One region of the Kineococcus gynurae genome, then DNA from elsewhere that is predicted to be linked to it. Evidence: predicted binding sites of a transcription regulator. Region 1 holds the regulator's gene; each other region holds the start of a gene.

Region 1 (10,332 bases):
TCGGCGGGCGCTCCCTGACGCTCAAGCGCGACTTCGTCGAGGACGTCCGCCGGGCCGACATCAAGGGGCAGATCCACCGGCTGCAGGTGCCCCTGCTGGTGATGCACTCCCCTACCGACGACACCGTGAGCATCGACAACGCCAGCGCCATCTTCAAGGCGGCGAACCACCCGCGGAACTTCGTCTCGTTGGAGGGGTCGGACCACCTGCTGGTCGCCGCCGGTCAGGCCCGCCGGGCCGCGCGCATCATCAGCGCTTGGGCCGACATGTACCTGCAGGGCCGCTGATCCGGCCCACCCGGCTCAGCTCATCGCCCGGGTCTCCGGGAAGAGCAGGTCCAGGAAGCGTTCCGCGGTGGGCCGTGGCTGGTGGTTGGCCAGCCCGGGGCGTTCGTTGGCCTCGATCACCACGTGGTCGGGGCCGCTGACGTCGGGCACCAGGAAGTCCAGTCCGGTCACCGGGATCCCGATCGCGCGGCTCGCGGCCACCGCGGCCGCCCGCAGGTCCGGGTGCAGCTCGTCGGTGACGTCGTCGATCGTCCCGCCGGTGTGCAGGTTGGCCGTCCGACGGACCTCCAGGCGTTCCCCGCGCGGGAGCACGTCCTCCATCGCGTACCCGGCGGCGCGCACGACGGCCTCGGTCGTGGCGTCCAGCGGGATGCTCGACTCGCCGTGGGTCGCGGCCATGCGTCGTCGGCTCTGCTTCTGGACCAGCGTGCGGACGTCGTCGCTGCCGGTACCGATCACCGCGGCGGGACGGCGCACGGCCGCGGCGACGACCTCGTGGTCGATCACGACGATGCGGAGGTCCTGCCCGGCCACGAGTTCCTCGACCAGCACGTCGGGGCAGTGGGCGGCGGCCTCGGCGACCGCCCTCCGCAGTTCGGCGCCGTCGGCGACGCCGACGGTGATGCCCTTGCCCTGCTCACCCCGGGCGGGTTTCACCACGACGGGGCCGGTCTCGCGGATGAGCTCCTCGGCCGCGGCCAGTCCCGCCGTGTCGGCGCTCGGGTCGCTGCCCAGGTCGATCCCCCGGGGCACCCGGACGCCGGTGCGTTCCAGCAGGCGGCGGGTGACCCGCTTGTCGTCGCAGCGCGACATGGCGACCGCACTCGTCAGCTCCGACAACGACTCGCGGGTCAGCAGCGAACGACCGCCGAAGGTCAGCCTCATCTCCCCCGAGGGGGCGTCGGTGACCTCGACCCGCACCCCGCGCCGCAACGCCTCGTCGGCGATGATGCGCGCGTAGGCGTTGAGCTCGACCATCTCCTCCGGTTTGGGGGAGAACAACGGTTGGTTGATCGGGTTCTTGCGCTTGACCACCACCGGGGGCGCCGGCCGGAAACCCAGGCGGCGGTAGAGGGCGATGGCTCCCTCGTTGTCGTGCAGGACCGAGAGGTCGAGCAACGCCCGCCCGCGGGCGATGTAGCGCTCGACGAGGACCCGGATGAGCGCCTCCCCGGTCCCGCGCGGCGCCGACTGCGGGTCGGCGGCGAGGCACCACAGACTCGTCCCCTGGTCGGGGTCGGCGAACGCGAGGACGTGGTCGACCCCGGTGACGGTGCCGACGATCCGTCGTGTACGGGTGTCCTCGGCCACCAGGTAGGTGAAGGTGCGGGTGCGGTGGTTGTCCCACATCACGTCCGGGTCGGCGGTCACCATCCCGCACGATGCGTAGATCCGGTTCACCTCGTCCAGCTCCGAGCGTTCCCGCACCATGCGGACGAACACCTCGTGGTTGCGGTCACGGGGCGGACGGTAGCGCTGCAGGGACAACCGGAACGTGTAGCTCGGGTCCACGAACAGCTCGTGCGGGGCCAGCCCGACCAGCACCTGCGGGTCGCGCACGTACATGGCGATGTCGCGCCGTCCCGAACCCTCGGCCCGCAACGCGGCCACGACCGCGGTCTGGTCGTTGAAGGTGTGCCCGAACACGAGCCGCCCCCACCCCAGGTCCAGCACCACGTCGCTGCCCATGCCCGCGGTGATGTGGGAGGGCGCCTCCTGCCAGTTGCGGCTGGAGATCGGACCGTCGTAGCCGCGTTGCCGGAGCCCGGCCACCGCCGTCCGACGTCGTGCCTTCGTCCCGCTCATGCGTTGCTGCCCATCCGAACCCGCTCCCCCGTGGCGCTGTCGACGATGTCGGCGGTCAGTCGATGCCGTGCTGCTGCAACCACAGCTCCAGCAGCCCGAGCTGCCACAACTTGTTGCCGCGCAACGGGGTCAGCTCCCCGTTCGGGTCCTGCAGCAGGTGCCGGACGTACTCCGGGCGGAACAGACCCCGGCGCTGCGCGGCCTCGCTGGACAGGGCGTCCCGGACCAGGCCGAGCACCTTGCCCTCCAGGTGCGTGATGGCCGGGACGGGGAAGTACCCCTTGGGCCGATCGATGACCTCGCGGGGGATGAGTTTGCGCCCCACCCGCTTGAGGACGCCCTTGCCCTCCTCGGCCAGTTTCAGCTCGGGCGGGATCTTCGCGGCCAGCTCGACGAGGTCGTGGTCGAGGAAAGGGACCCGGGCCTCGAGCCCCCAGGCCATCGTCGTGTTGTCGACCCGCTTGACCGGGTCGTCGACGAGCATGACCTCGGTGTCCAGCCGCAGCGCCGCGTCGACCGCGGTCTCGGCCCCGGGCCGGGTGAAGTGGGCCCGGACGAACTCGCGGGAGACGTCGGTCGGGGCCAGCCAGCGCGGGTCCAGGACCTCGGCCATCTGCCGGTGGTCGCGGTCGAAGAACGCGCGGGCGTAGGCGTCCACCCCGTCCGCCGGGGCGAGCCCGGCCAGGGGCGGGTACCAGTGGTACCCGGCGAACACCTCGTCGGCGCCCTGACCCGACTGCACGACCTTGATGGTCTGCGAGACCTGCTGGGACAGCAGGTCGAAGGCGACCACGTCGTGGGAGACCATGGGTTCGCTCATCGCCGAGACCGCGTGCCCGAGGGCACCGACCAGTTCGTCGCCGGTGACCCGGATCCGGTGGTGGTTCGTGCCGTAGCGCTCGGCGATCACGTCGGAGTAGGCGAACTCGTCGCCCTCGCGGCCACCCACCGACTCGAAACCGATCGAGTACGTCGCGAGGTCGCTCTGGCCCGCCTCGGCCAGCAGACCGGTGATGAGGCTGGAGTCCAGACCGCCGGAGAGCAGCACCCCGACCGGGACGTCGGCCACGGTCCGCCGGCGGACCGCGACGCGCAACGCCTCGAGGACCGCGTCCTCCCAGTCCTCGGCCGTGAAGCGGGAGAACTCCGCGTCGCGCACGTGGTCCGGCGCCCAGTACCGGTGCTCCCGGGACCGCCCGTCCGCCTCGACGACGCGGACGGTGGCTGGCGGAAGTTTCCGCACCCCGCGCAGGATCGTCAGCGGCGCGGGCACCACCGCGTGCCAGGTGAGGTAATGGTGCAACGCCTCGGGGTCGATGGTCGTGTCCACGTCCCCCGCGGCCAGCAGCGCGGGCAGGCTGGAGGCGAAGCGCAGCCGACCGGAGGTCTCGGCCAGGTAGAGGGGTTTGATGCCGAGGCGGTCCCGGGCCATCACGACGCGGCCGGTGTCGCGCTCGGTCAGCACGACGGCGAACATGCCGACCAGGTGGTCCACGAAGTCGGTGCCCCACCGGTGGTAGGCCTTGAGGATCACCTCGGTGTCGGAGTGCGAGACGAAGCGGTACCCGTGGCCGCGCAGTTCCTCGAGGAGTTCGCGGTAGTTGTAGATGCAGCCGTTGAAGACCGCGGTCAGGCCGAGTTCGGGGTCCACCATCGGCTGCGCACCGCAGGCCGAGAGGTCGATGATGGACAGACGACGGTGCCCGAAGGCGATCCGCCCCTGGGCCCACAACCCCTCCGAGTCGGGCCCCCGCGGCGCCAGGACCTCCGACATCCGTTGGACCGCAGCGACGTCAGCCGCGCGACCGTCGAACGTGATCTCTCCGCAGACACCGCACATGGGGAACCATCCAATCCGATCGTCAGCCGGGGGGCCAGGTGAAACCGCGGCCGCCCAGCACGTGCCCGTGGACGTGGAAGACCGACTGCCCCACGCCGGCGCCGGTGTTGAAGACGAGACGGTACTCCCCGCCGCACTCGGCGTCGGCGATCTGCTGGGCCACCGCGACGAGGCGGGCCAGCGTCTGCGGGGCGGCGGCCGCCAGCTCGGCGACGGACTCGTAGCGCACCCGCGGGATCACCAGGACGTGGACCGGGGCCTGGGGGGAGACGTCGCGGAACGCCACGACCTCGTCGTCAGCGTGCACGATGTCGGCCGGGATCTCCCCGGCGACGATCTTCAGGAACAGGTCGTCGGGGGCTCTACCGCTTCCGCTGCCGCTCATGCCGCCGCACGCTAGCAACGCCGCGCCGACCGCGGGGGGACGAGGCCGGATCGGTACCCGGCCCCGTCCTGCGCCCGCACCGCGGTCCGCGCCGGCTCAGCGCCCGCTGAGCCGGTCGCGCAGCTTGGCGAACATGCCCTGGTGGGCGGGCGACAGCTTGGCGTCCGGGCGGACCTCGCCGCGGATCTCGGCGAGCCGCCGCAGCAGCTCGACCTGCTCGTCGTCGAGGTCGCGCGGCACCCTGACGTCGAGGGTGACCACGAGGTCCCCGCGGCCGGCGCTGCGCAGGTGCTGCACCCCCCGGTCGCGCAGCACGATGGTCTCCCCCGGCTGCGCGCCACCCCGCACGTCGATCTCGTCGACGCCGTCCAGGGTCTCCAGGGGCATCGAGGCCCCGAGCGCCGCCGCCGTCATCGGCACCTCGAGCGTGCAGTGCAGGTCGTCGCCGACCCGGGTGAAGATCGGGTGCTGCCGCTCCCGGATCTCGATGTAGAGGTCCCCGGGCGGACCGCCCGCGGTCCCGACCTCACCCTGCGAGGCCAGCTGGATGCGGGTGCCCGTGTCGACCCCGGCCGGGATGCGCACGTTCAGCGGACGCCGGGCCCGGATGCGCCCCTCGCCGCTGCACTCCAGGCAGGGCGCGGGCAGCACGGTGCCGAAACCACGGCAGGTGGGGCACGGCTGGGCCGTCATCACCTGGCCGAGCAGGGACCGCACGACGCGCTGGACCGAGCCCGCACCGTGGCAGATGTCGCAGGTCTCGGGCTGGGTGCCGGGGCGGCAGCAGGACCCCTGGCAGGTCGGGCAGACGACCGCGGTCTCCACCTGGACGGTCCGCTCCCCGCCGAAGACGGCCTCGGACAGGTCGATGTCCACCCGCAGCAGCGCGTCCTGCCCCCGCTGGGTCCGGCTGGCCGGGCCGCCGCCCCGGCCGCCACCGGCCCCGCCGCCGCCGAAGAACGCGTCCATGATGTCGCTGAAGCCGAAGCCCTGACCGAAGCCGGCCGCTCCGGCCTGGCCGCCACCGCGGTCGTACTGGGCCCGCTTCTCGGGGTTGGAGAGGGTCTCGTAGGCCTGCGAGACCTCCTTGAACCGGTCCCCGGCGTCGGGGTCGGAGGTGACGTCGGGGTGGAGCTTGCGGGCCAGCTTGCGGTAGGCGCGCTTGATCTCCTCCGGCGAGGCATCCCTGCTGACGCCCAGGACGTCGTAGAAGTCGCTCACGAGGTTTTTCGGTCTCCTCTTCGGTTCCGTGACCGCGCGGCGGGGTGCTGCGCGGCAGGGTCAGACGCTCGGGTCGGTGGGTGTCGGTCGGTCAGGTCGCCAGGATGCGGGACACGTAGCGGGACACCGCCCGGACCGCGGCGATGGTCGTGGGGTAGTCCATGCGGGTCGGCCCGAGGATGCCCAGGCGCGCGACGGCCTCGTTCTCGCCGTAGCCGCTGGTCACCACCGAGGTCTCCGGCAACCCGAGGTGCAGGTTCTCCGCCCCGATGCGCACCGAGATGGTGCCCAGCTCCGGACGGGGGTCGGGACGGGGGAAGGTCGTCCCCTCCTCGCTCGTCATCTCCTGGACCAGCCGGAGCAGGACGACGTGCTCCTCCAGCGCCTCCAGCACGCTGCCCAGCGAGGAGGCCAGGTCCGCCCCGGACCGGACCAGGTTGGCCGTGCCCGCGATGACCACCCGTTCCTCCAGGGCGGCCGAGAGGCAGTCCCCGAGGGCGACGACGACCTCGGCGGTCATCGCCTGCTCCTCCGGTTCGGCCTGCTGGACCAGCGCGGTCAGCCCGTCGCGGGCCACCTGCAACCGCCTGCCGACGCTCGCGGAGTTGAGCCGCAGGCGCAGGGCCGTCAACGAGGCGACGAGCGCCGTCTCGTCGGGGGCGGAACGGATCTCCACCACCCGCTGCTCGACCCGACCGGTGTCGGTGATGAGGACGAGCAGCGCGCTGCGCCCCCCGACCGGCACCAGCTCGACGTGGCGCACGGCGGCGCGGGACAGCGACGGGTACTGCACGACGGCCGCCTGACGCGTGATCTGGGCCAGCAGCCGGACCGTGCGGTCGACCACGTCGTCGACGTCGACGGCCCCGTCGAGGAACGTCTGGATGGCCCGCTTCTCGGCCGCCGTCATGGGTTTGACCGCGGCGAGGCGGTCCACGAAGAGCCGGTAGCCCTTGTCGGTCGGGATGCGGCCGGCCGAGGTGTGCGGCTGGGTGATGTAGCCCTCGTCCTCCAGCACGGCCATGTCGTTGCGGATGGTGGCCGGGGACACCCCGAGCTGGTGGCGCTCGACGAGCGCCTTGGAACCCACGGGCTCGTGGGTGGCGACGTAGTCCTCGACGATCGCGCGCAGGACCGCGAGTCGGCGGTCGTCGTAGCTCATCGGTCCTCCCCGCCTGCGTTCCCTCGTCCGCATCGCCCGGTGCGGGCGCCGTGCCGTCCGCGTCGGCTCCGTCCCACTCTCGCACCTGGCACTCGCCGCCGCGAGTGCCAGTCTACCGGCGTGCGGCGCGGCGGCGGACGATCCCGGCCCCGGCGCGGTTAACGTGCCTCGGCGTGAGCCCGACCCCCTTCGAGGACCGCTACGGCCGTGACGTCCTGGCGAGCGACCCCCACGCGCGGCACACCGCCGCCCGCCCGCGGCACCGCGACCAGACCGCCGAACGCGGTCTGCTCGTGCAGGACGTCGAGACCGGGTGGGTCGGTCGGGTGAGCCGGGTCGAGAAGAGCGGCGGATCCCACGTCGTCGCCCTCACCGACGAGCGCGGCCGGAGCCGTTCCTTCCCCCTCGGTCCGGGTTTCTGGGTCGAGGGCGAGCCCGTCCGGCTGGTCGCCCCGCGGGCCGCCGCCCCGCAGGCCCCGACCCGGACGGCCAGCGGGTCGGTCGCGGTCGCGGGAATCGGCGCCCGCACCGCGCGGGCCTCACGCATCCTCGTCGAGGGTCGCCACGACGCCGAGCTGGTCGAGAAGGTGTGGGGCGAGGACCTGCGCATCGAGGGTGTCGTCGTGGAGATGCTCGACGGGGTCGACGACCTCGACGCGGCGATCCGCGCCCTCGACCCCCGCCCGGGTCGGCGGATCGGCGTCCTGGTCGACCACCTGGTCCCCGGCAGCAAGGAGTGGCGGATCGTCGCGGCCGTGCAGCGCAACCCCCACGTCCTCGTGGTCGGGCACCCCTTCGTCGACGTGTGGCAGGCCGTCCGTCCCCAGCGGCTGGGCTGGCAGCGGTGGCCGACCGTCCCGCGCGGGCAGAGCTGGAAGCACGGGATCCTGGCCGAGCTCGGCTGGCCGCACGCCGAGCAGGCCGACGTGGCCCAGGGGTGGAAACGGATCCTGGCGACCGTGCGCAGCTACGCGGACCTCGAACCCCAGCTGCTCGGTCGGGTCGAGGAGCTCGTCGACTTCGTGACCGGGGACGCCTCGGACGGCTGAGCGGGCGGCCCGCCGGGTCCCCCCTTCGTCGCCGATCCGGGCGCGGAACGGTGCTCGAGGTCCTCTCCGACTGGGCCGCAGCGCCTCCCGCCGCGATGATGGTCGGGTACCGCCGAGACCGGAATCACAGCGAGAACACCGAGGAGAGCATCGTGAGCGAGTCCCACCAACCCCCGGACTTCGCCAAGCACCCGCAGGGCGGATCCCACCCGCAGGACGGGCCGCGCCCGCAGGGCACCCCCGGCGCACCGGGGCCCACGCCCGGCGGGTACCCGCCGTACCCGAACTCCGGCGCCGCCCCCGTGGGTGGCGGGTACGGGCCGCGACTGCTCAGCCCCGCCGACCAACGCACCTGGTCGGTGCTCGGCCACCTCTCGTGGATCGCGACGAGCTGGTTCGGGTTGTTGCCCCTCGGCGCGCTCATCGTCTACCTGGTCTTCAAGGACCGCGGGCCCTTCGTGCGCCAGCAGTCTGCCGAGGCCCTGAACTTCACGATCTCGGTGACGCTCTACCTCATCGGCGCGTTCATGGTGGCCACGCTGCTCACGGTCATCACGCTGGGGTTCGGGGTCGTGACGTTCTTCCTCCCCGCCGCCGTGGGGATCGCGGCCGTCGTGTTCTCGATCATCGCCGCGGTCGCGGCCGGCCAGGGCCAGCCCTACCGCTACCCGCTCACCATCCGCTTCGTCCGCTGAGCCGGTGGTCTGCGTCCCTCGCCGCCCCCCGCCGCCCGCGCTGCCGGTGACGACATGATGCGGGCATGCAGGGTTGCGACGTGCCCGAGGTGACGTCCAGCCCCACCGGTCCGGTCACGGCGGCCGGCGGGACCCCGTTCAGCGAGGAGGAGGTCGCCGAGCTGCGCGCCGCCACCCCGGGCGCTGCGCACTCGGCGTACTTCATGAACGCGGGCGCGGCGCTGATGCCGGCCGTGGTCGACCAGGCGGTGCGAGCCCACTGGGACCTGGAATTGCGGCTGGGCGGGTACGCGGCCGCTGCGCACGCCGCCGAGCAGCTGGACGGGGTGTACGGCGGGATCGCCCGGCTCCTGGGCGCCGACCCCGACGAGATCGCCCTCACCGAGAACGCCACGGTGGCCTGGCAGCTGGCGTTCTACTCCCTGCCCCTGCGCCGCGGCGACCGGGTGCTGACCGGGGAGGCGGAGTACGCCGCCAACTACGTCGCCTACCTTCAGCTGCGCCGACGGTCGGGCATCGAGATCGACGTCGTCCCCAGCGACGCCGCCGGCCGGCTGGACGTCGCCGCGCTGGAGGCGATGATCGACGACCGGGTCAAACTCATCTCGGTGACCTGGGTACCCACCAACGGTGGGTTGGTCAACCCGGCCGCGCAGATCGGGCGGGTCGCGGCCCGCCACGGCGTGCTCTACCTGCTGGACGCGTGCCAGGCGGTGGGGCAGATGCCCGTCGACGTCCGCGAGCTGGGCTGCGACATCCTGACCGGGACCGGCCGCAAGTTCCTGCGCGGGCCCCGGGGCACGGGTCTGCTCTACATGCGTCGGGACCTGCTGCAGCGCACGGAACCAGCCATGATCGACCACTTCTCCGCGCCGTGGACGAGCCTGGACGACTACACCCTGCGCCCCGATGCCCGGCGGTTCGAGACCTGGGAGAACGCCTACGCGCTGCGGGCCGGGCTGGGTGCGGCCGTCGGGTACGCCCTGGACCTGGGTCTGGAGCGCATCCAGGCCAGCGCGTGGGGGGCTGCGGACCGGGTGCGCCGCGGACTGCGCGGCATCGACGGTGTGCAGGTGCTGGACCTGGGAGAGCGCCCGTGCGCCCTCGTGTCCTTCCGTCTCGACGACCGCCCGGCCGACGAGGTCGTGCGCGCAGCCGAGCGTGCCGGTGTGGTCATCGGGGTCAGCGCGCCGGGCAGCACCCTGCTGGACGCCCGTCGACGAGCGCTCCCCGTCATCAACCGCGCCTCACCCCACTACTACACCAGCCAGGAGGACATCGACCGGCTGCTGGACGTGGTGGAGACGCTGGCGCGCACCTGAACCCGCCCGCGGCTACCCGAGCGCCCGGAGGAGGTCGTTGCGGGCGACCGGGTCTCCCGCAACGGGGGCGAGCGAGACGGTCGTGACACCCGCGGCCGCGTAGTCGTCGAGGCGCCGCCGCATCCCGGCCACCGAGCCGACGAGGCAGGTGGCCTCGAGGAACTCCCTCGGCACCGCGAGCGCCGCCTCGCGGTGGCGACCCGCGAGGAAGTGCTCCTGCACCTCGTCGACCGCCGACGCGAAACCCAGTCGTCGCCCGAGGTCGGCGTAGAAGTTCTGCTCGCGCGAACCCATCCCGCCCACGTAGAGCGCGACGTGACGGCGCAACGGCAGTTCCGCGACGGTGCGTTCCTCCCCGCGGCCCTCCACGACGAGGGCCGGGACGGTGGCGCAGATGTCGTACTCGACGTTCCGGGTGCGGCGGGACTGCCCGGCCCGCAACCGGTCCAGGGACGCCGAGCAGTCGTCGGGGCAGAGGAAGACGGGCAGCCAACCGTCGGCGATCTCCCCGGCGAGCTCGACGTTGCGGGGGCCGACGGCGGCGAGGTACACGGGCAGGTCGTCG
Region 2 (10,332 bases), on a different contig from region 1:
GCGCGGCGGATGCTGCTGGAGGTGCGCGCCGACAACGCCGGGGCGCAGGCGCTCTACGCCTCGGAGGGGTTCGCGCCGATCGCCCGGCGGGCGCGCTACTACCAGCCGGGCGACGTCGACGCCGTCATCATGCGGGCCACCCTGGGGCGCGGTGCCGACGTCAGCCCAGCGGACTGACCACCAGCACGCTCTGCCGACCCTGCACCCGGGTCAGCACGACGGTGGCGGCGACGGACCCCTTGAGCCCCAACTGCTTGCGCAGGGTCTCCGGTTCGACGGCGGTGCCGCGCTTCTTGACCGTCAGCGGTCCCACGTCGCGGGCCCGCAGGTAGGCGCGCAGCGACTTCAGCCCGAACGGCAGGACGTCGTGGACGGCGTAGGCGTGCGTGAACGGACTGCGGGTCGGGTCGTCGGTGCTGACGTAGGCGATGGTCTCGTCGAGCAGCCGGGCCCCCAACGGCGCGGCGACCGTGCCGACCAGACCGGCCCGGATGACCGCGCCGTCGGGTTCGTGCAGGAACGCGCCGACCGCCCCCACCCCGACCTCGACCGCGTCGCGGGAGGTGACGCGGTGGGCCCGGCCGTGCCGCAGGACGGTGGCGGAGCGGGCGACCCCGGCGTGCGCCAGCGGTCCGCACCACAGCGCGCACTCGACCACGTCGCCCTCGACCGAGGTCCACTCCGCCTCGGCCCCGGCCGGGACCACGGCGTGCGGCAGCCCGGGGGCGAGCTTGGCCCCCGTGGCGGGCACCCGCTCCGCGGTGGCCAGCACGAACGACAGCGGCGGGCTGGTCGCCTCGGGGTCGAAGAGCCGCCGACCACCCCCGGTGCGACGGGCCGGGTCGAACCAGGCGCCGTCGCGGGGACCGAGCTCGTCGACGACCCCGCCGGTCACGTCAGCGGTCCGCACCTCGACCCGGGCGCCCGCGGGGGCGTCGACGCCGAGGTTGTGGGCCGCCACCGCGGCGGTGAGCGGGTCGGCGTCGACGGCCAGGACGTCGAGCCCGGCGTCGCGCAGGGCGAGGGCGTCGGCCCCGACCCCGCACCCCAGGTCGGCCACGCGGTCGACACCGGCCCCGAGGAACCGCTCGGCGTGCCGCGCGGCGACCGCGGCCCGCGTCGCCTGCTCCGCGCCGGCCGGGGTGAGCAGCAGCCGCTCGGCGCGCTCTCCGAACTTGGCCGCCGCCCGCGCCCGCAGCCGCAGCTGGGTCATCGCCGCGGCGGCCAGCGCCGGCTCGTGACCCTCGGCCCGCAACCGTTGCGCGAGGACCAGCGGGTCGGCCGTGGCCGCGTCCTCGGCCTGCAGCCGGGCCAGCAGCGCCGCCCCGGTCGGACTGGTGAGGGCGGCCAGGTCGTCGACGTTCACCCGGAGGATGCTCCCAGGTCGGGTGCCGGTCTGGCACTCGCCTCCGCAGAGTGCTAGCGTCGCGCTCAGCGTCGGTGGCACTCGGCAGGTCGGAGTGCCAACCGCAAGGCGGCGCCGGCCGGCACCCGCGACGACGGACGTCCGCAGCCTTGCACCGACCACCTCGTCCCAGGTTCGCAGAAGTTCACTGAAGCAGAAGGGGAGGGCCGCACGTGTCGGTCTCCATCACTCCGCTCGAGGACCGCATCGTCGTCAAGCCGCTCGACGCGGAGCAGACGACCGCTTCCGGTCTCGTCATCCCGGACACCGCCAAGGAGAAGCCCCAGGAGGGCGAGGTCCTGGCCGTGGGCCCGGGCCGCGTGGACGACAACGGCAACCGCGTCCCGGTCGACGTGACCGTCGGCGACAAGGTCATCTACTCGAAGTACGGCGGCACCGAGGTCAAGTACGGGGGGGACGAGTTCCTCATCCTCTCCGCGCGCGACGTGCTCGCCAAGGTCGCCAAGTAAGCGTCCTGAGCGTCTGACGCCCCGGGCCCGGAACTCCCGGGCACCGGGGCGTCCGCCGTTGGTCAACCAGCAGAAGATCTGCAGCAGAAGGGAACAGCACTCATGGCGAAGCAGCTGTCGTTCGACGACACCGCTCGCAAGTCGCTCGAGCGCGGCGTGGACGCCCTCGCCAACGCCGTCAAGGTCACCCTCGGGCCCAAGGGCCGCAACGTGGTCATCGACAAGAAGTGGGGGGCGCCGACGATCACGAACGACGGCGTCACCATCGCCCGCGAGGTCGAGCTCGACGACCCGTACGAGAACCTCGGCGCCCAGCTGGCCAAGGAGGTCGCCACCAAGACGAACGACGTCGCCGGTGACGGGACCACCACGGCCACCGTGCTGGCCCAGGCGTTCGTCAAGGAAGGCCTGCGCAACGTCGCGGCCGGCGCCGCCCCGTCGGGGCTGAAGCGCGGCATCGACAAGGCCGTCGACGCGGTCAACGCCAAGCTCCTCGAGCTCGCCCGCGACGTCGACGGCAAGGGCGACATCGCCCACGTCGCCACCATCTCCGCCCAGGACGCGAGCGTCGGCGACCTGCTGGCCGACGCGTTCGACAAGGTGGGCAAGGACGGCGTCATCACCGTCGAGGAGTCCTCGACGACCGCCCTGGAGCTCGACTTCACCGAGGGCATGCAGTTCGACAAGGGCTACATCTCGCCCTACTTCGTCACCGACGCCGAGCGTCAGGAGTCCGTGCTGGAGGACGCCTACGTCCTCGTGCACCAGGGCAAGATCTCCAAGGTCTCCGACCTGCTCCCGCTGCTGGAGAAGGTCCTGCAGCAGAGCAAGCCGCTGCTGATCATCGCCGAGGACGTCGACGGCGAGGCGCTGTCCACCCTCGTGGTGAACAAGATCCGCGGCACGTTCAACGCGGTGGCCGTCAAGGCCCCCGGCTTCGGCGACCGTCGCAAGGCGATCCTCGGTGACATCGCCACCCTCACCGGTGGTCAGGTCATCGCCGAGGAGGTCGGCCTCAAGCTCGACCAGATCGACCTCGACGTGCTGGGCACCGCCCGGCGCATCGTCGTCACCAAGGACGACACCACGATCATCGAGGGCGCCGGGGACTCCGACGAGGTCTCGGGCCGCGTCGCGCAGATCAAGGCCGAGATCGAGCGGACCGACTCCGACTGGGACCGCGAGAAGCTCCAGGAGCGTCTCGCGAAGCTCGCCGGTGGCGTCGTCGTCATCAAGGTCGGCGCGCACACCGAGGTCGAGCTCAAGGAGAAGAAGCACCGGATCGAGGACGCCGTCTCCGCGACGCGCGCCGCGATCGAGGAGGGCATCGTCGCCGGCGGCGGCAGCGCCCTGGTGCACGCCGTCTCCGTCCTGGACGACGACCTGGGCCTGACCGGCGACGAGGCGACCGGGGTGCGGCTGGTCCGCCGCGGTGCCTCCGAGCCGCTGCGCTGGATCGCCGAGAACGCCGGGCTCGAGGGCTATGTCGTCGTCGAGCGGGTCAAGAACCTCGACCCGGGCCACGGCCTGAACGCGGCGACCGACGAGTACGTCGACCTGCTCGCGGCCGGGGTCATCGACCCGGTCAAGGTCACCCGCTCGGCGCTGCGCAACGCCGCCTCGATCGCGTCGATGGTCCTGACCACCGACACCCTCGTGGTGGACAAGAAGGAGGAGGAGCCGGCGGCCGCCGGTGGCCACGGCCACGGGCACGGCCACTGAGCCCCACCTGATCGACGAACGGCCCGTCCCCGGTGGGGGCGGGCCGTTCGTCGTCCCGGTCCACGGGTGGTCACCGCCACCGGGCCACGACCACCGGTGGCAGCGGACACGGAAAGGGCCCGGACGCCGCACCACGGCGTCCGGGCCCTGCTTCCTGGGCGGGTCGAGCCCGCCGTCGTCGGACCAGCAGCTCAGCTGGCGACGCGCAACGAACGGCGACGTTCACCCGCGTAGATCGCCTCACGGTCGTCCTCGGTGAGCCCACCCCACACCCCGTAGGGCTCGCGGACCTTGAGGGCGTGCTCCCGGCACATCTGCATGACGGGGCAGCTCGCGCACACGGCCTGCGCGGCGGCGTCGCGGTTGCGGCGGGCCGGGCCACGCTCGCCCTCGGGGTGGAAGAAGAGGGTGGGGTCGGCGTCGCGGCAGGAGCCGTCAAGCTGCCATTCCCAGATGTCGGCGACGGGTCCGGGGAGGCGGGAGATCTCGGCCATGGTGGGCTCCAGTCGTGTGGTGCTCGGTCCGGGTGCCTGTTGTTCACAGCCCCGGGAAGTTCGGTGAGGTTGACGCTACAACCGCTTCAGGAGTTGTTCAAGCCCCTGGGCAGAACTTCTTCAGAGGTGGTTCGCCCGGTCGGCCCCCCGGTCGCAGCACAGCGGCGGCGAGTTCGCACGGGCACGTCGCTGACCTGCATGAACAACCCCTGAACAACCGGCGCGCAGCCGCCCGACGGGGTCGAGGCTCCGCGACCGCGGCCCGGTCCGGCCCGTCGTGTGGCACTCCGGCCGCGGACTTGTCACGATCTGAGGGTGTCCCCGTCCTCGTCGGTCCCCTCGGGCGTCTCCTCCGACGTCGAGCCGGTCCCTGCCGGGTCGTCCCCCGCCGGGAGCGCCGCCGACGGTCCCGCTCCGTCCGCGCGCGGTGCCGGGGCGTCCGGGGCCCGGTTGACGTTGACCGTCGCCGCCGTCGCCAAGCGCCTGGGAGTCGCGCCCGCGACCCTGCGCACCTGGGACCGCCGCTACGGCCTGGGCCCCTCCGAGCACACCGCCGGGGAGCACCGCCGCTACTCCGCGACCGACATCGCCCGCCTCGTGGTCATGCGGCGGCTGACCCTCGAGGGCCTGCCCCCGGGGGAGGCGGCCGGGATCGCGGCCACCACGTCCGTCGCCGCCGGGGGTTTCGCCCTGGCCGAGGTCGCCACCATCCCCCCCGCCGTCGTGCAGGCGGCGATGACCGACGCGGCCGCGGTGGTCGGCCCGGACACCGAGCTCGGACTCCTGGGTCTCGCCGGGACCGCCGGTGTCGCCGACCTGGGCGACCGCCTCCCGACCGTGGACGGGACGGCCACCGATCCCGTTCCCCCGAGGCCGGCCGCGTCCACGCCGCCCCCCGCCGCCCGGGCGGCCGCCCCCCACGCGACCGCCCCCCGGGCGTCCGGCGCCCGGAGCGGCCCCGTCGCGACCACCGGTCCGGACCCCGAGGTCGTCCGGGGGATCCGCGAGACCGTCGCCCGGCTCGGCGCGGCCCGTGCGTGGGACGAGGAGCTCGCCGAGCGCGTCCTGACGGGCGGGCCCACGGCGGCCGCCGAGGTGAACGCCGCGGTCGCCGGTCAGTCGGTTCCGGCCGGGCCCCGCGCCGTCCTCGTCTCGGGTCCGGCCTCGCCCGTGGTGCCGTTGGCCGCCCTCGCGCTCGCCGAACTGGGCCTCGGTTCCCGCTGCGCCGGCGTGGGGGCCCCGGGGCGGATGCTCGCGGCCGCGGTGCGGCGCAGCACGCCCCCCGCGGTCCTGCTGCACGCCGAGGGCGCCGACGACGTGCCCCCGCACGACGGCCTGCTCTCGCTGCTGGCCGTCCGACCCGCCCCGCTCGTGGTCCTGAGCGGCTCCGGCTGGGCCGCCGCGACGGTCGCCGCGGCCACCACCACCGCGGTGCGCGCGGGGGCCGTCCGGGCCAAGAACCTCGCCGAGGCCGTTGCCCGCTGCGCCTCGGCCGTCCGCGCCTGAAGCGCCGCCGGCACCGGCCGAACCCGGTGGCCCTCCGAGGCTCAGGTCGCCGGGTGGTCCTGCCGACATCTTCTGCTGTGGCGCCCCGCTGGGGCGCGACAACCCGAGCCACGGACGGCTCGGGCCACACCACAGGGAAGAGGTAACAGTGGCTACGGTTCTGGTCTGCGACGACCTGCCGCTCGCTCGGGAGGCCATGCGACGACTCGTCGCGGCGGTCCCGGGTGTCACCCGGGTCGTCGGAGCGTCCTCGGGGGAAGAAGCTCTCACGCGGTGGCCGGTCGAACGGCCCTCGCTCGTCATCATGGACGTCCGGATGCCCGGGATCGGCGGGGTGGAGGCCGCGCGTCGGCTGCTGGCCCGGCACCCCGAGGCGAACGTCCTGATGGCCACCATGGCCGAGGACGGCGACGGGGTGGCCCGCGCGGTCGCCGCCGGCGCCCGGGGGTACCTGGTCAAGGACGTCTCCCGCGAGGAGCTCGCGACCGCGGTCCTGCAGTCGCTGCAGGAGGTCTCGCGCCGTCGCACCCAGGGGCAGGACCGCGTCGTGATGACCGGTCGCGCCCCGGCCCTCACCGAGCGCGAGGGACAGGTGCTGGCGGGCATGAGCCGCGGGCGCAGCAACGCCGAGATCGGGCGGGAGCTGTTCCTGTCCGAGGACACCGTCAAGACCCACGCGCGTCGGTTGTTCCGCAAGCTGGAGGCGGCCGACCGCGCCCAGGCGGTGGCCGTCGGCTTCCGCTGGGGCCTGGTGCGCTGAGCGCGCCGACCCGGCGTCGCCCGATTGCCGGGACAGCGGTGGGTCCCCGTCTCGTACGGTAGAGACGTGAACCCCGGGGGAGGCGACGCCGGCGGTCCCCCCGTGCTCGCCGATGGGCGGGTGGCGGGGGACCTCCGCGACCTCGACGACCCCGTCGACGGCCCGGCCGGACTCGCCCCCGTCCCGCACGACGGGGGGGTCGCGGTGCTCGACGACGCTCCGGACGACCTCGAGGGCGAACACTCGGTAGATGTCTCCTCACCAGCAGTCACAGAAGGGGCGAACTCCGGTGTAACGCCCGCAGGGCGTCGGGCGATGACCCCAGTGGATGCCGGGGGGCTCCAGGAATTGGCGACGCGCGCCCTGATGGGGGATCAGGGCGCCGTCGCCGACCTTCTGGAAGCGGTGCGACGCCGGGTCCACCGTTACTGCCGGGCTCGGCTCGGGCGTCTGCCCGGAGCCGATCAGGCCGCAGAGGATGCGGCACAGGAGGTGTGCATCGCCGTGCTGACGGCTCTGCCCCGCTACAAGGACACGGGTCGCCCGTTCGAGGCGTTCGTGTACCGCATCGCGGCCAACAAGGTCGCCGATGCGCAGCGGGCCGCCTACCGCACCCCGGTGCCCACCGACGAGGTCCCCGACACCGTCAGCGACGAACCGGGTCCGGAGCAGCTCGCCCTGGACGCCTTCGACGCCGAGACGGTGGGGCGCCTGCTGGACCATCTCCCCGCGAAGCTGCGGGAGATCATCACGTTGCGGGTCGGCGCAGGCCTGTCCGCCGAGGAGACGGGGAAGTCGCTCGACATGACCGCCGGAGCCGTGCGCGTCGCCCAGCACCGGGCGATGCAGCGTCTGCGCAAGATCGCCATGGACGACGCCTCCTTGCGGGTGTCGTCGTGAGCGACGTGACGGGTCCGACCACGGGTCCCCGGCGCCGCGGGCACCTCCGCTCGGTCGCCGAGGGTGGCCCCTCGGTGCCCGACCTCCTCGAGACCGACGCCCTGCTGGACCGCCTCGGCAGCCACGAGTCCACCGACGCCGACCTGCAGGACCCGGTCGGCCGCCTGCTGCACGGCTTCGCGCTGTTCTCCGACCCCTTCACGGCCGGGGCCCGCCCCGTCGTCGTCGAGCTGCCCGCCGCCGAGGCCGACGAGGCCGCACCCGTGGAGGTGCCCGCCCCCCGCGTGCTGGTCGCGCGCCGCAGCGCGTTGCAGACCTTCGGGCGCGGGACCGCGGCGGCCTGCGCGATCGTCGGGCTCTTCGCCGGCACCGCCGCGGCCGCCTCGACCAGCACCGACGCCCTCGGAACGCTGACCCAGCGGGTCAGCGCGAGCGCCGACGCCGCCCGCCCGAGCGTCCCGGCCCCCATCCTGGAGTTCTTCGCGGGCTCTCCCGAGGAGCGGGTCATCAAGGTCGTCCAGCGCGCCAAGGTCTCGGCCAGCGTGGGCAACGTCGCGGGGGCGCAGGCGCAGGTGGCCGCGGTCGCCGAGCAGCTCGACGCGGCCAGCCGGGACCCGGGTCTCATCCAGGGCGGGTTGCTCGGTGAGGACCCGACCGCGCTCGGCCTGCTGCTGGAGACCGTGAACGCGGCCGCCACGGACCTGGCCGTCAGCGGGGAGATCTCCGAGGAGACCGCCGCCGGCCTGGAGGTGCTGCCGACCGCGGCCCCGGCCCCGGCACAGACCCCGCAGACCCTGACCGACGTGATCATCGCCGGGATCACGCAGTCGGCGACGCCGGGGCCCTACGCGCCCCTGTCGCCCACCGCGAGCCCGAGCGCGCCGTTCACCCCGCGGCCGAGCAGCCCCGTGGCCACCCCGACCGGTGAGCCGGCCCCGGAGCCGACCGCCCCGGTCGCGACCACCCCGGACGGCACCCCGGTCTCGCCCGCGCCGACCGGTGGGGTCGGCACGCCGACGACCGAGCCGCCGCCGACGACCACGCCGCCGACGACGGACCCGACCGACCCGCCCACGACGACGCCGGACCCGACGGAGCCGCCGACCACGACGCCGGACCCGACGGACCCGCCGACCGCGACGCCGGAGCCGACCCGTCCGGAGACCCCGGTGGAGTCCCTGCCGCCGGAGCTGCCGACGCCGGGGGAGACCCCGGTCGAGACCCCGGCGCAGGAAGAGGTCCCGCCGCCCGCGCCGGAGGTGCCGCCGACGGGGGTCGCCCTGCCGCCGCTGCCCACGCCCGAGCCCGTGCCGGTCGTCGAGCCCGGCGACGTGGTCGTGCCGCTGCCCGACGTGGACCCGACCCCGCTGCCGGTCGAGGTGACCGCCCCGGTCGACCCCGTCGTGCCCACCCCGGTGGACGGCGACCTCGGGGTCGAGGTCCCGCTGCCGGACCCGGTCGTCACCCCGCTGCCCGGCAGCGTCGGGCTCGTCTGAGCCCGGCGCCGGGCCCGTCCTCCCGACGGGGTCGTGGTGGCAACGACCCGCCGGACAGGGCCTAGCATCGTCAGGGTGAGCGAGTTGACCCCCGGAGCCGTTCCCGCCGCCGCGACGACGGGGTCCCACGACCCGTTCGGGTTCGTCGGGCTGACCTACGACGACGTGCTGCTGCTACCCGGCGAGTCCGACGTCATCCCCTCCGACGTCGACCCGTCCTCGCGCGTCTCCAAGCGCGTCACCCTCCGCATGCCGCTGCTCAGCTCGGCGATGGACACCGTCACCGAGGCCCGGATGGCCATCGCGATGGCCCGCCAGGGTGGCCTCGGGGTGCTGCACCGCAACCTGTCCGCCGAGGAGCAGGCCGCCCAGGTCGACCTGGTCAAGCGCTCGGAGTCCGGCATGGTGACCCAGCCGGTCACCACGACCCCGGACGCGACGCTGGCCGACGTCGACGAGCTGTGCGGGCGCTACCGCATCTCCGGCGTCCCGGTCGTGGACGCCCAGGGCGTGCTCGTCGGCATCGTCACCAACCGCGACCTCCGCTTCGAGGACGACTTCACCCGCCTCGTGCGCGACGTCATGACGCCGACCCCGCTGGTCACCGCGCGCCAGGGCGTGACCTCGGAGGAGGCCATGCAGCTGCTGCGCCGGCACAAGGTGGAGAAGCTGCCGATCGTCGACGACGCCGGTCGGCTCACCGGCCTGATCACGGTCAAGGACTACACGAAGCGCGAGCAGTACCCCCTGGCCACCAAGGACGAGGACGGTCGGCTGCGCGTCGCCGCCGCGATCGGCATCTTCGAGGACGCCTGGAAGCGCGGGATGGGGCTCGTCGAGGCCGGGGTCGACGTGCTCGTCGTCGACATGGCCCACGGGCACTCCAAGGCCGTGCTGGACATGATCGCCCGGCTGAAGAAGGACCCGGCGGCCGCCCACGTCGACGTCGTCGGGGGCAACGTGGCGACCCGGGCCGCTGCGCAGGCCCTCGTCGACGCCGGGGTGGACGGGATCAAGGTCGGGGTCGGCCCGGGCTCGATCTGCACCACCCGGGTCGTGGCCGGGGTCGGCGTCCCCCAGGTCACCGCGATCCACGAGGCGGCCAAGGCCGCCCGCCCGGCCGGCGTGCCGGTCATCGGCGACGGCGGTCTGCAGTACTCCGGGGACATCGCCAAGGCCCTGGTGGCCGGGGCCGACACCGTCATGCTCGGCTCGCTGCTGGCCGGCTGCGACGAGAGCCCGGGCGACCTGGTCTTCATCAACGGCAAGCAGTACAAGTCCTACCGCGGCATGGGTTCCCTGGGGGCCCAGCAGACCCGGCAGGGCGGCCGCTCGTTCTCCAAGGACCGCTACTTCCAGAACGACGTGGCCTCCGACGACCGGTTCGTCCCCGAGGGCGTCGAGGGTCAGGTGCCCTACCGCGGGCCGCTCGCCGCGGTCGCCCACCAGCTCGTCGGCGGGCTGCGCCAGTCGATGTTCTACGCCGGCGCCCGGACCATCCCCGACCTGCAGCGCACCGGGAAGTTCGTCCGGATCACGGCGGCGGGTCTCAAGGAGTCGCACCCCCACGACATCCAGA
Region 3 (10,332 bases), on a different contig from region 1:
CGTCACCATCACGTTCTCCTTCTCCTCCGACGCCGACGAGGCGACCGAGGGCAAGCTCGTCTCCCTCGCCGAGCGGTACTGCGTCATCGCGCAGACCCTGCAGACGCCGCCGAGCGTGACCGTCGTCCGCGGCTGACCGTCGGCGGCGGTCGGCCTGCTCCCGGAGCCGATCGACTCCGGGTGCGGCCCGCGGGGCCCAGCTTTACGGTGTAGCCACGAGGCTCCGCGCAGGAGGGCCGTGACTCAGAGGGAGTTGTCGTGAGCGCTGCAGACAAGATCAAGAACGCTGCCCAGGACGTCGCCGGGAAGGTCAAGGAGGCGGCCGGCAGCGCGAGCAACAACGAGCGTCTCGAGGCCGAGGGTCGCAACGACCAGGCCGCGGCGAGCGCCAAGAAGGCCGGCGAGAACGTCAAGGACGTCTTCAAGAGCTGACCGGGCGGCCCGGTCCGGCGGGATCACCCGTCGAGGTCGAGCCTCCAGTCCACCGCGTCGGCGCCCTGCTCCCTGAGCAGGGCGTCGATCGCGCTGAAGGGCCGGGACCCGAAGAACCCCCGGGACGCTGAGAGCGGGCTCGGGTGCACCCCCTCGACCACGGCGACGTCGCCGAGCAGCGGTCGCAGCGTCTGCGCGTCGCGCCCCCAGAGCAGCGCGACCAGTGGGGTCCCGCGTCCGGCCAGGGCCCGGACCGCCGTGGCCGTGACCTCCTCCCAGCCGCGCCGACGGTGCGACCCCGACGCCCCCGCCCCCACCGTGAGGACGCGGTTGAGCAGCATCACCCCCGACCGCGTCCAGGCCGTCAGGTCTCCGTGCGGGGGGACGGGCACGCCGACGTCGGCGTGCAGCTCCTTGTAGACGTTCACCAGGCTGCGCGGCAGCGGGCGGACGTGACGCTCCACCGCGAAGGACAGCCCGACCGGGTGGCCGGGCGTCGGATAGGGGTCCTGCCCGACCACCAGGACGCGCACGTCCGCGAAGGGCTGGCGGAACGCCCGCAGCACGCACGCCGGGTCGGGGAGCCAGTCGGCCTCGGTCGCGAGCCAGGCCGAGAGCTCGCGCAGCCGCGGGTGGACCGGGGCCAGGGCCCGCGCCCACCCCGCGTCCAGGGTGTCCAGGCCGAGCCCCGCGGGGTCGCCGTCAGGAGTCCCGACGGCCGGCTCGGACGGGGCGGGCGGGACGGGCGGGACGCCTGCGGCGGGAGTCACCCGCCGAACCTAGTCGAGGCGCGCCGGGGCCGGGCGACGCGCCGGGCGGGGAATGACAGCCGTGTAGTTCCTGCCTAAGGTGAGGGCGCAGGACGATGACGGGGGAGGCGGTCGCGCGTGGACGGCGACGCGGTGCAGCGGGTCGAGCAGCAGGTGGGGACCGGCCCCGGGACGGACCACGACGGTCCGGCCGGAGCGGGGCTCCCCGAGGGGCTCGGCCGGCGCGAGGCCGAGATCCTGGCCTTCGAGCGGCAGTGGTGGAAGTACGCCGGGGCCAAGGAGCAGGCGGTCCGTGAGCTCTTCGACCTCTCGCCGACGCGCTACTACCAGCTGCTGAACGCCCTCATCGACTCCCCGGCGGCCCTGCGCCACGACCCCATGCTCGTGAAGCGGCTGCGCCGGATGCGGTCCACCCGCCAGCGCAACCGGTCAGCCCGCCGCCTCGGGGTCCAGCCCTGAGCGGTCGCGGCCGCCAGCTGCCGCAGCGGCGCGGGGCGCACCGCACCCGCCGGTCTCCGCTCGGGGTGGCGGTCCTCGTCGTGGTCTGGGTCGTGGTCGCCCTGCTGCTGCTCCTCGCGGCGCTCGCGCTGGTGCGGGCCGTGGCCCGGCCCCTGCTCGACGTCGTCGGCGCCCTCTGACCCCGGTCCTGCTCACCGCGCATTTAATTCGTGACATTCCTGTGACGTTCACCCGTTCACGTTTGTCGTTCATTCCCTGCCCATCCGGGCGGCACGCCACTACGCTGACGACCGGTCGATCATTCGCCCCCGTCCCCGGCGGCGCAGGTGAGACCCGCTGCCGGTGACGCACCGTCGGCGCCCTCGGTTGATCGCACCACTGGAGAACGCAATGGCTCAGGGCATCGTCAAGTGGTTCAACGCGGAGAAGGGTTTCGGGTTCATCACCGTCGACGACGGTGGCGCCGACGTCTTCGTCCACTACTCCGCGATCGTCGCCGACGGCTACCGCTCCCTCGAGGAGGGTCAGCGGGTGGAGTTCGAGGTCGGGCAGGGGCAGAAGGGTCCGCAGGCCGAGTCCGTCCGCGCGATCTGAGCCCGTCCGGGAGCTCCTCCCGGTGACCTGGTGGGCGACCCCCGGCGGTTTGCACTCGCCCGGGGAGAGTGCCAACATGAGGTTGGCACTCTCGAGTCGAGAGTGACAGCAGTGTCAGCATCTCGACCCGGGAGCCTCGCACTCCCGGTCGGTCCGGTGAGGCCTGCGGTGCCCGGGGGACGTGACCCCGGTCCGGCAGGTCGTCCGTCGCGGGCGCCGGTCCGACCAGCCACCGCCCCATTCGGGAGGAACACCAGGCATGAGCAAGATCATCGCCTTCGACGAGGAAGCTCGTCGCGGCCTCGAGCGCGGCATGAACCAGCTCGCGGACGCCGTCAAGGTCACGCTGGGCCCCAAGGGCCGCAACGTCGTGCTGGAGAAGAAGTGGGGCGCCCCCACGATCACCAACGACGGTGTGAGCATCGCCAAGGAGATCGAGCTGGAGGACCCCTACGAGAAGATCGGGGCCGAGCTCGTCAAGGAGGTCGCCAAGAAGACGGACGACGTCGCCGGTGACGGCACGACGACCGCGACCGTCCTGGCCCAGGCCCTCGTTCGCGAGGGGCTGCGCAACGTGGCCGCCGGGGCGAACCCGCTCGGCCTCAAGCGCGGCATCGAGAAGGCCGTCGAGGCCGTGACCGAGCAGCTGCTCGGCGCCGCCAAGGAGGTCACCACCAAGGAGCAGATCGCCGCCACCGCGGGGATCTCCGCCGGTGACGCCTCCATCGGCGAGCTGATCGCCGAAGCCCTCGACAAGGTGGGCAAGGAAGGCGTCATCACCGTCGAGGAGAGCAACACCTTCGGGCTCGAGCTGGAGCTCACCGAGGGCATGCGGTTCGACAAGGGCTTCATCTCGCCCTACTTCGTCACCGACGCCGAGCGTCAGGAGACGGTCCTCGAGGACCCGTACCTGCTGATCCTCAACTCGAAGATCTCCTCGGTGAAGGACCTCCTCCCGCTGCTGGAGAAGGTCATGCAGTCCGGCAAGCCGCTGGCGATCGTGGCCGAGGACGTCGAGGGCGAAGCCCTCGCGACCCTCGTGGTCAACAAGATCCGTGGCACCTTCAAGTCCGTGGCCGTCAAGGCCCCCGGCTTCGGTGACCGCCGCAAGGCCATGCTCGGCGACATCGCCATCCTCACCGGTGGCCAGGTCATCTCCGAGGAGGTCGGGCTCAAGCTCGACACCGCCGACCTCGACCTGCTGGGCCGCGCCCGCAAGGTCGTCGTCACCAAGGACGAGACCACCATCGTCGAGGGGGCCGGCGACGCCGACGCCATCGCCGGTCGCGTGGGCCAGATCCGCGCCGAGATCGAGCGCAGCGACTCCGACTACGACCGCGAGAAGCTCCAGGAGCGTCTCGCCAAGCTCGCCGGCGGCGTGGCCGTCATCAAGGCGGGCGCGGCGACCGAGGTCGAGCTGAAGGAGCGCAAGCACCGCATCGAGGACGCCGTCCGCAACGCGAAGGCGGCCGTCGAGGAGGGCATCGTCGCCGGTGGTGGCGTGGCCCTCATCCAGGCCGGTGTCGCGGCCTTCGAGAAGCTCGAGCTCGTCGGCGACGAGGCGACCGGGGCGAACATCGTCAAGGTCGCCATCGAGGCCCCGCTCAAGCAGATCGCGGTCAACGCCGGTCTCGAGGGTGGCGTCGTGGCCGAGAAGGTCCGCAACCTCGACCCCGGTTTCGGCCTCAACGCCGCGACCGGTGACTACGTCGACCTGCTCGACGCGGGCATCAACGACCCGGTCAAGGTGACGCGCTCCGCGCTGCAGAACGCCGCCTCCATCGCGGCGCTCTTCCTCACCACCGAGGCCGTCATCGCCGACAAGCCGGAGAAGGCCTCCGCGGCCCCGGCCGGTGGCGACGGCGGCATGGGCGGCATGGACTTCTGATCCACGCCTGACCCGGGCCGCCCGGCGGCCCCGCGGTACCCGTTCCACCCACGAGGGCGGTCCTCTTCGGAGGGCCGCCCTCGTGGCGTCCGCCCGGACCGGTCCGTCCGGCGCTGGGCAGCAGCGGCCCCGCTGCGCTACAAGAGGTTCATGTCCGAGGAGCATCTCGACCTCGACGGGTTCGTCGCCGCGGTGACGGCCCTGCCCGAGGTCGGCGAGACGACGACGTGGGGACACCGTGCCTGGGCGGTGGCCGGGCGGAAGTTCGCCTGGGTGCGGCCGCTGACCAAGGCCGACCAGGAGCGGTTCCGCGCCGCCGACCCCCCGGTGGAGGCGCCGACGGGTCCGCTGGTCGCCCTGGTCACCGAGGACCTGGGGGAGAAGGCGGCCGTGCTGGCCGAGGAGCGTCCGGGGTTCTTCGACATCGAACACTTCGCCCGCTTCGCCGGGTACCTCGTGGCCCTCGACGCCGCCCGCGCCGACGACGTCCGGGACGCCCTCACCGCCGCGTGGCAGGCCAAGGCCCCGGCCCGGCTGCGTCCCTGATCACCGCCCGGGACCGACGGCCCGGGCGTGGAGGGACGTGGGCAGCCGCGCGCCGAGGGCGGCGAGGCGGGGTTGCAGCCACCGCCGCAGCCGCGGTTGGACCGGTCGCTCGACGACCCGGTGCAGGACGGCGGCCAGGAGCAGACAGCCGAGGACGGCCGCTGCGAGGGCCCCCCACGCCCCCAGGAGTCCGCGGGTGGCCCCGATGAGCGCCCAGCCGACGTACTCGTGGGTCAGGTACAGCGGGTAGGTGAGGGTCCCGGCCGCGGTGAGGACCGCGAGGTCCAGGTCGCGCACCGCGGGCACCAGCGCGCACACCGCGACGGCGGCGACCGCCGCCAGGACGACCAGGGCGAGGACCACGGGTCGGACCTGGACCCCGCTGACGATCCGGGCCACCCCCTCGCCCTGCCGGAACGTGGCCAGCACGGCCGCCTCGGCGCAGACGAGGCCCAGCAGCAGCCAGCGCCCCGGGGTCGGGCCCTCGTCGTGCAGCACGTGCAGGAGGACCCCCGCCGCGAAGACCGGGAGGAAGCCCGCCAGCACCGGCGCCCCGGGGCCGAGGAGGAGCGCGAGAGCCGTGCCGACGGTGGCCGACCACCCGGCGGTCAGCACCAGCCGCCCCCGGGTCAGGCCCGCGACCATGAGGAGCACCAGCAGCAGGTAGAACTGCCACTCCACCCAGAGCGTCCAGTAGACGCCGTCGACCCGGCGCACCCCCAGCAGGTCCTGGGCCATGGTCAGGTTGAGCAGCACCTCGACCGGGCTGCGGTCGTCGATGCTCGGCAGCGCCCAGCGCAGCGCCGCCGTGATCAGCACCGCCGCCCAGTAGGCGGGGTAGAGCCGGGTGATCCGCGAGGCCAGGAAGGTCGCCACCCCCCGGCCGCGGGCCGACCGCACCACGACGAAACCACTGATCACGAAGAACAGGTGCACGCCGGCGTAGCCGTACACGGTCACCGCGGACAGGTGCGGGAAGACGGTCGTCGGCAGCGACCCGAACCGGGTGTGGTCACGGGCGGTGAAGTGGAACAGCACCACCCCGAGCGCGGCCAGCAGCCGCAGCGCGTCGAGGCTGCGCAGGCGACCGTGGGGCGCCCGGTCACCGACACCGCCGACCGACGGCCCTGGACGGGTCACGCCGCCGATCATGGCCTGCCCGCCGGGTCGGCGCCGGTCGACGGGCCGGGTCAGACGACGGGGTTGCGCCAGAGGTCGGCGACGTCCACACCGGCCGCCTCGAACGCGTCCTCCAGCGCGTCCAGACCGCGCTCCTGCAGGAGCCGCCGTTCTGTCTCGTGCAGCGGGACCGCCTGCAGCCAGTGGACGTCGACACCGTCGGCCAGGCGGTAGCGGGAGAGCCCGGGGAAGCTTCCGGGTGCGGTCAGGACGAGGTGGGGGACGGGCACCTCGAGGAGGTCGCCGGCCACGTCGGGCAGCACCGTCCCCGCCCGGGCGGGTTCCCCCTCGGCCACCAGGGCGAAGCAGCAGGCGGCCAGCAGGCCCGCGACGAGGTCGACGTCGGGGGACTCCAGCACGGTCAGCAGCTCGACCGGGTCGGCGGGGTCGGCGACCGCCGCGGCGTGGCGGTGCAGCGACAGCGTCGCCACGGTGTGCAGGCCGGCGACCGGGACGTCGGGGAACACGGCGACGTCCAGCCGCGTCCGGCCGGCGGAGTCCTCGAACTCCTCCACCCGCAGCGGGGCACCCGGGGCCAGCCGGGCGGCGGCGTAGCGGGCCATCGCAACCTCGGCGTCGGTGGGGCCGTCGTCGGTGGGGTTCACCCGGCGTCCCGCAGCTGCAGACCCCGCCCGCGGGGCCGGGCCCCGGCCCGGGCGAGGCCGGTGGCCGGGTCGGCCAGCGCGGCCACGGCCGGGTGCAGCCGGGCGTCGATCCAGCGTTCGGAGCCGGTCAGGGCGTCCAGGACGAACCGAGGATGGGCGGTCAGGCGTTCACCCAGCTCGAGGCCGGCCGCCCGGGTCGTCGCGGCGAGCTCGTTGAGCTGCGGCCAGGGCCGTTCAGGGTTGACGTGGTCCGGGGTCAGGGGCGACACCCCGCCCCAGTCGTCCACCCCGGCAGCGAGCAGGTCGGCCCGCTGCCCCGGGTCGGACAGGTTCGGCGGGGCCTGCACCGAGACGTCGGCGTCCACCACGAGGCGCGTGACGGCGATCGCGGCGAGGTACTCCTGGTGGTCGAGGTCGCGCTCGCCGCGCATCGCGGTGTCGTCCTTGGCCCGGAAGTTCTGCACGATCACCTCCTGGACGTTGCCCGCGGCGGCGGCCGCGCGCAGGGCGAGCACCGTCGCCGCCCGCTCGGCGAGGGTCTCGCCGATGCCCACGAGGATGCCCGTCGTGAACGGCACCTCGGCGGCCGCGGCGTCGGCGAGCACCTGCAGCCGCACGGCCGGGTCCTTGTCCGGGGAGCCGTGGTGGACCTGCCCGGGCTCGCTCCACAGCCGGCGCGACGTCGTCTCCAGCATCATCCCCATCGAGGGGGCTAGCGGCCGCAGGTCCCGCAGCGCGGCGGCACCGAGCACCCCCGGGTTGAGGTGGGGCAGCAGCCCGGTCTCGGCCAGGATCAGCTCGGCCAGAACCGCCACGTAGTCGAGGGTGCTCGCGTGACCGTGCCGGTCGAGCCAGGCGCGGGCCGCGGGCCAGCGGTCCTCCGGGGCGTCGCCCAGCGTGAACAGCGCCTCCTTGCAGCCCATCTCGGCCCCGGCCCGGGCCACGGCCAGGACGTCGGCCGGGGACAGGAACGCGCTCGGGACCCGGTTCGGGGTGGTGGCGAAGGTGCAGTAGTGGCAGCGGTCCCGGCACAACCGCGTGATGGGCAGGAAAACCTTGCGGGAGTAGGTGATCACGCCGGGGCGCCCGGCCCGGTCGAGGGCGACGTCGCGCACGGTCGCGGCCGCCGCGAGCACCCGGGCGAGCTCCGGCCCCCGGGCCGCGAGCAGCGCTTCCACGTCGGCGGGCGGGGTGCCGGGACGCAGGTCGGCGACCGCGGCGGCCACGCGCTCCGGACCGGGACGGTCGCGGTGCGGGTCGGCGGACGTCGTCGACCGGGGCCGGCGGCGGGGGGCGGGCAGGGGGGTGGTCCGGGCCCGCAGGGCCGCGGTCCGCGGTCCGAGACCCAGCGTCCCCGCCGCGGTCAGGGCCGCCGGGGTGTCCACGTCCCGGCGCAGGGAGGGCAGAGGGTCGCTCAGGGCCCGGGCCCCGGCGGTGCGGTGCGCGGCCGCCGAACCCGGCCCGAACCGGTGCGGCGGGGCACCGTCCCGGTCGGCGACGAGGACGCTGCCCGTCCCGTCGGCGTCGGCGACGAAGACCGGTCCCGGGCCCGTCGTCGCGTCGCGGAGGGCGTGCTCGAGATCGACCGGGCGCAGGGCGGGCAGGTCCGCCACCAGCACGGCGACCGGACCCGCCGACGGCGCCCCCGCGGCCGCCGCGAGGCCGGCCACGACGGCCCGGTCCAGCCCCGGGCCCCCGGCGGGCACGACCACCACCCCCAGCTCCAGGACGGCCTCGCGCACCACCGGGTCGTCGCTCACGCACAGCACCGAGCTGACCGACGGGGTGGCCCGCACGGCGTCCAGGCAGTCCAGGGCCATGGCCAGGGCGAGTTCGCTGCGCTGTCGTTCCGGCAGCCCCAGCCGCGTCTTGGCGGCGCTGCCCCCCTTCACCGGGACCACCACCGTCCACCCGGGAACCGTCGCGCCCCCCTCGGCGTCGGGGCCGGCGGATCCGTCCCGACCGTCCCGTTCCGCGCCCCCGTCGCCGGGGAGGTCCGCCTGGGTGCCACGTGCCACCACCGCAGTCTCGCGCACGTACCCTGACCCGGGTGAGCACCCCCACCCGGGACGATTCCCGGCTGAGCACCCCCGGACGCCGCGTGACCCTGGTCCGGGTGGGGCCCGAGGAGCTCGACGTGGCCGGCTTCGCCGCCCTGGTGGCCGACCCGGTGGCGGGCGCGGTCGCCACCTTCGCGGGCAACGTCCGCAACCACGACCACGGCCGCGCCGTCCTCGGCCTGGAGTACGTCGCCCACCCCACGGCCGGCGAGACGCTGGCCCGGGTGGTGGCCGAGGTCGTCGAGACCTCCGCGGTCGACGCCGTCGCGGTCGCCCACCGGGTCGGCCCGCTGGCGGTCGGGGACTGCGCCCTGGCCGTCGCGGTCTCCGCGGCCCACCGCGCCGAGGCCTTCGGCACCTGCGCCCGGCTCGTGGACGAGATCAAGGACCGGGTACCGATCTGGAAGCACCAGCACCTGGCCGACGGGACCTCGGAGTGGGTCGCCTGCCCGTGACCCCCGTCCCCACCGCCGGGGCCGGCCCCCTCGCCGAGGCGTTGGCGCGGGCCGCGACCGACCCGGCGGGGCTCACCGACGCCGAGGCGGTGGCCCTGCTCGGCGCCTCCGGTCCGGAGCTCGACCGGCTGACCGCCCTGGCCGACGCCCGGCGCGCCACCACCGTCGGCGACCGCCTCGGTTTCGTCGTGAACCGCAACCTGCACACCGCGACCGCGCTGGCCGACCCGGACCGCACGCGGGCGCTCGTGGCCGAGGCCCACGCCCTCGGGGCCACCGAGATCTGCGTCCAGGGACCGCTGCCGGCCGGGGTCGGCGGGGCCGAGCTGGAGGCCCTGGTGGTCCTCGTCACCACGGCCGCGCCCGTGCACCTGCACGCCTTCCGGCCCGCCGAGATCGCCGACGCCGCCGCCCGCGACGGGATCGCCGTCGGGGACCTGCTCGGGCGGTTGCGCGCGGCGGGTCTCGGATCGGTCCCCGGTACCGGGGCGCTCGTCCTCGACGACGGGGTGCGCGCAGCCCTGACCGGGCCGGGCGACCCCGCGGCCCCGACGTCCGCCGCCCCGACGTCCGCCGCCCCGACGTCCGCAGCCGCGTGGCTGGCGACCGTGGAGGCCGCCCACCGGCACGGGCTGCCCTCGACCGCCACCCTCGTGCACGGGCACGTCGAGACCCCGGCCCACGTCGTCGCCCACCTGCGGGCCCTCACGGTGCTGCAGGAGCGCACCGGGGGGTTCACCGAATTCATCGCCATGCCCTACACGCCCGGCCTGCACGGCCCCGCCCGGCTGGCCCGCCCCCGCGACGAGCGGGAGGTCCGCGCGGTGCACGCCGTCGCCCGGCTCCTGCTGACCGGGCGGATCGACCACGTGCAGGCGGCGTGGCCCAAGCTCGGGCTGCCGCTGGCCGAGGTGGCCCTGCGCAGCGGGGCCGACGACGTCGGGGGTCTGCTCGTCGACGGCCTCCTCGACCCCGCCGCGGGGGCCGAGGCGGGTCGTCGGCTGAGCCGGGCCGACGTCGCGGCGCTCGCGGACCGTCTCGGTCGCCCCCCGCGCGAGCGCAGCACGACCTACGGTCGACACCGCCCCGCGTGAGCACCGGGAACCGGACCGAGGTCGACGTCGCCGTCGTCGGGGCGGGCTTCGCCGGGCTCGGCACGGCGTTGCGGCTGGCCGGGCGCGGGCGGGAGAGCTTCGTCGTCCTGGAGCGGGCGCCCGAGGTGGGCGGCACGTGGCGCGACAACGTCTACCCCGGGGTGGCCTGCGACGTCCCGGCCCCGCTCTACTCCCTCTCCTTCGCGCCGGTGGACCACAGCCGGGTCTTCGCCCCCGGGGCCGAGATCCA

What was found. The regulator HrcA, encoded in region 1, represses chaperone genes, less so after heat shock. The targets are predictions, from matches to a motif close to GNTNGCACTCGGNNNNNCCGAGTGCNANC.
Region 2: the regulator HrcA is predicted to act here: its motif matches at 1,440-1,468, upstream of groES (co-chaperone GroES).
Region 3: the regulator HrcA is predicted to act here: its motif matches at 2,303-2,331, upstream of groL (chaperonin GroEL).

Annotation. Positions count from the first base shown of each region.
Region 1 is NZ_JBHLUI010000009.1:411,652-421,983, forward strand. Features, by position in the region: gene ACFFKU_RS13535 (alpha/beta hydrolase family protein) at 1-287, shown strand, start outside; gene ngg (N-acetylglutaminylglutamine synthetase) at 303-2,093, opposite strand; gene ACFFKU_RS13545 (N-acetylglutaminylglutamine amidotransferase) at 2,149-3,933, opposite strand; gene ACFFKU_RS13550 (histidine triad nucleotide-binding protein) at 3,956-4,318, opposite strand; gene dnaJ (molecular chaperone DnaJ) at 4,415-5,539, opposite strand; gene hrcA (heat-inducible transcriptional repressor HrcA) at 5,631-6,701, opposite strand; gene ACFFKU_RS13565 (DUF3097 domain-containing protein) at 6,875-7,750, shown strand; gene ACFFKU_RS13570 (DUF4870 domain-containing protein) at 7,903-8,445, shown strand; gene ACFFKU_RS13575 (aminotransferase class V-fold PLP-dependent enzyme) at 8,649-9,767, shown strand; gene ACFFKU_RS13580 (LLM class F420-dependent oxidoreductase) at 9,780-10,332, opposite strand, start outside.
Region 2 is NZ_JBHLUI010000010.1:340,170-350,501, forward strand. Features, by position in the region: gene rimI (ribosomal protein S18-alanine N-acetyltransferase) at 1-177, shown strand, start outside; gene ACFFKU_RS15380 (class I SAM-dependent methyltransferase) at 161-1,366, opposite strand; gene groES (co-chaperone GroES) at 1,579-1,875, shown strand; gene groL (chaperonin GroEL) at 1,978-3,597, shown strand; gene ACFFKU_RS15395 (WhiB family transcriptional regulator) at 3,789-4,091, opposite strand; gene ACFFKU_RS15400 (MerR family transcriptional regulator) at 4,407-5,597, shown strand; gene ACFFKU_RS15405 (response regulator transcription factor) at 5,746-6,357, shown strand; gene shbA (RNA polymerase sigma factor ShbA) at 6,673-7,257, shown strand; gene ACFFKU_RS15415 (hypothetical protein) at 7,254-8,753, shown strand; gene guaB (IMP dehydrogenase) at 8,829-10,332, shown strand, end outside.
Region 3 is NZ_JBHLUI010000008.1:205,441-215,772, forward strand. Features, by position in the region: gene ACFFKU_RS07410 (OsmC family protein) at 1-136, shown strand, start outside; gene ACFFKU_RS07415 (CsbD family protein) at 259-432, shown strand; gene ACFFKU_RS07420 (uracil-DNA glycosylase) at 456-1,112, opposite strand; gene ACFFKU_RS07425 (DUF3263 domain-containing protein) at 1,356-1,661, shown strand; gene ACFFKU_RS07430 (cold-shock protein) at 2,052-2,255, shown strand; gene groL (chaperonin GroEL) at 2,515-4,143, shown strand; gene ACFFKU_RS07440 (hypothetical protein) at 4,294-4,689, shown strand; gene ACFFKU_RS07445 (acyltransferase family protein) at 4,690-5,829, opposite strand; gene ACFFKU_RS07450 (suppressor of fused domain protein) at 5,880-6,473, opposite strand; partial or broken gene cofG (7,8-didemethyl-8-hydroxy-5-deazariboflavin synthase CofG) at 6,479-7,774, opposite strand; partial or broken gene cofC (2-phospho-L-lactate guanylyltransferase) at 7,817-8,509, opposite strand; gene ACFFKU_RS07465 (molybdenum cofactor biosynthesis protein MoaE) at 8,524-8,988, shown strand; gene ACFFKU_RS07470 (FO synthase) at 8,985-10,082, shown strand; gene ACFFKU_RS07475 (flavin-containing monooxygenase) at 10,079-10,332, shown strand, end outside.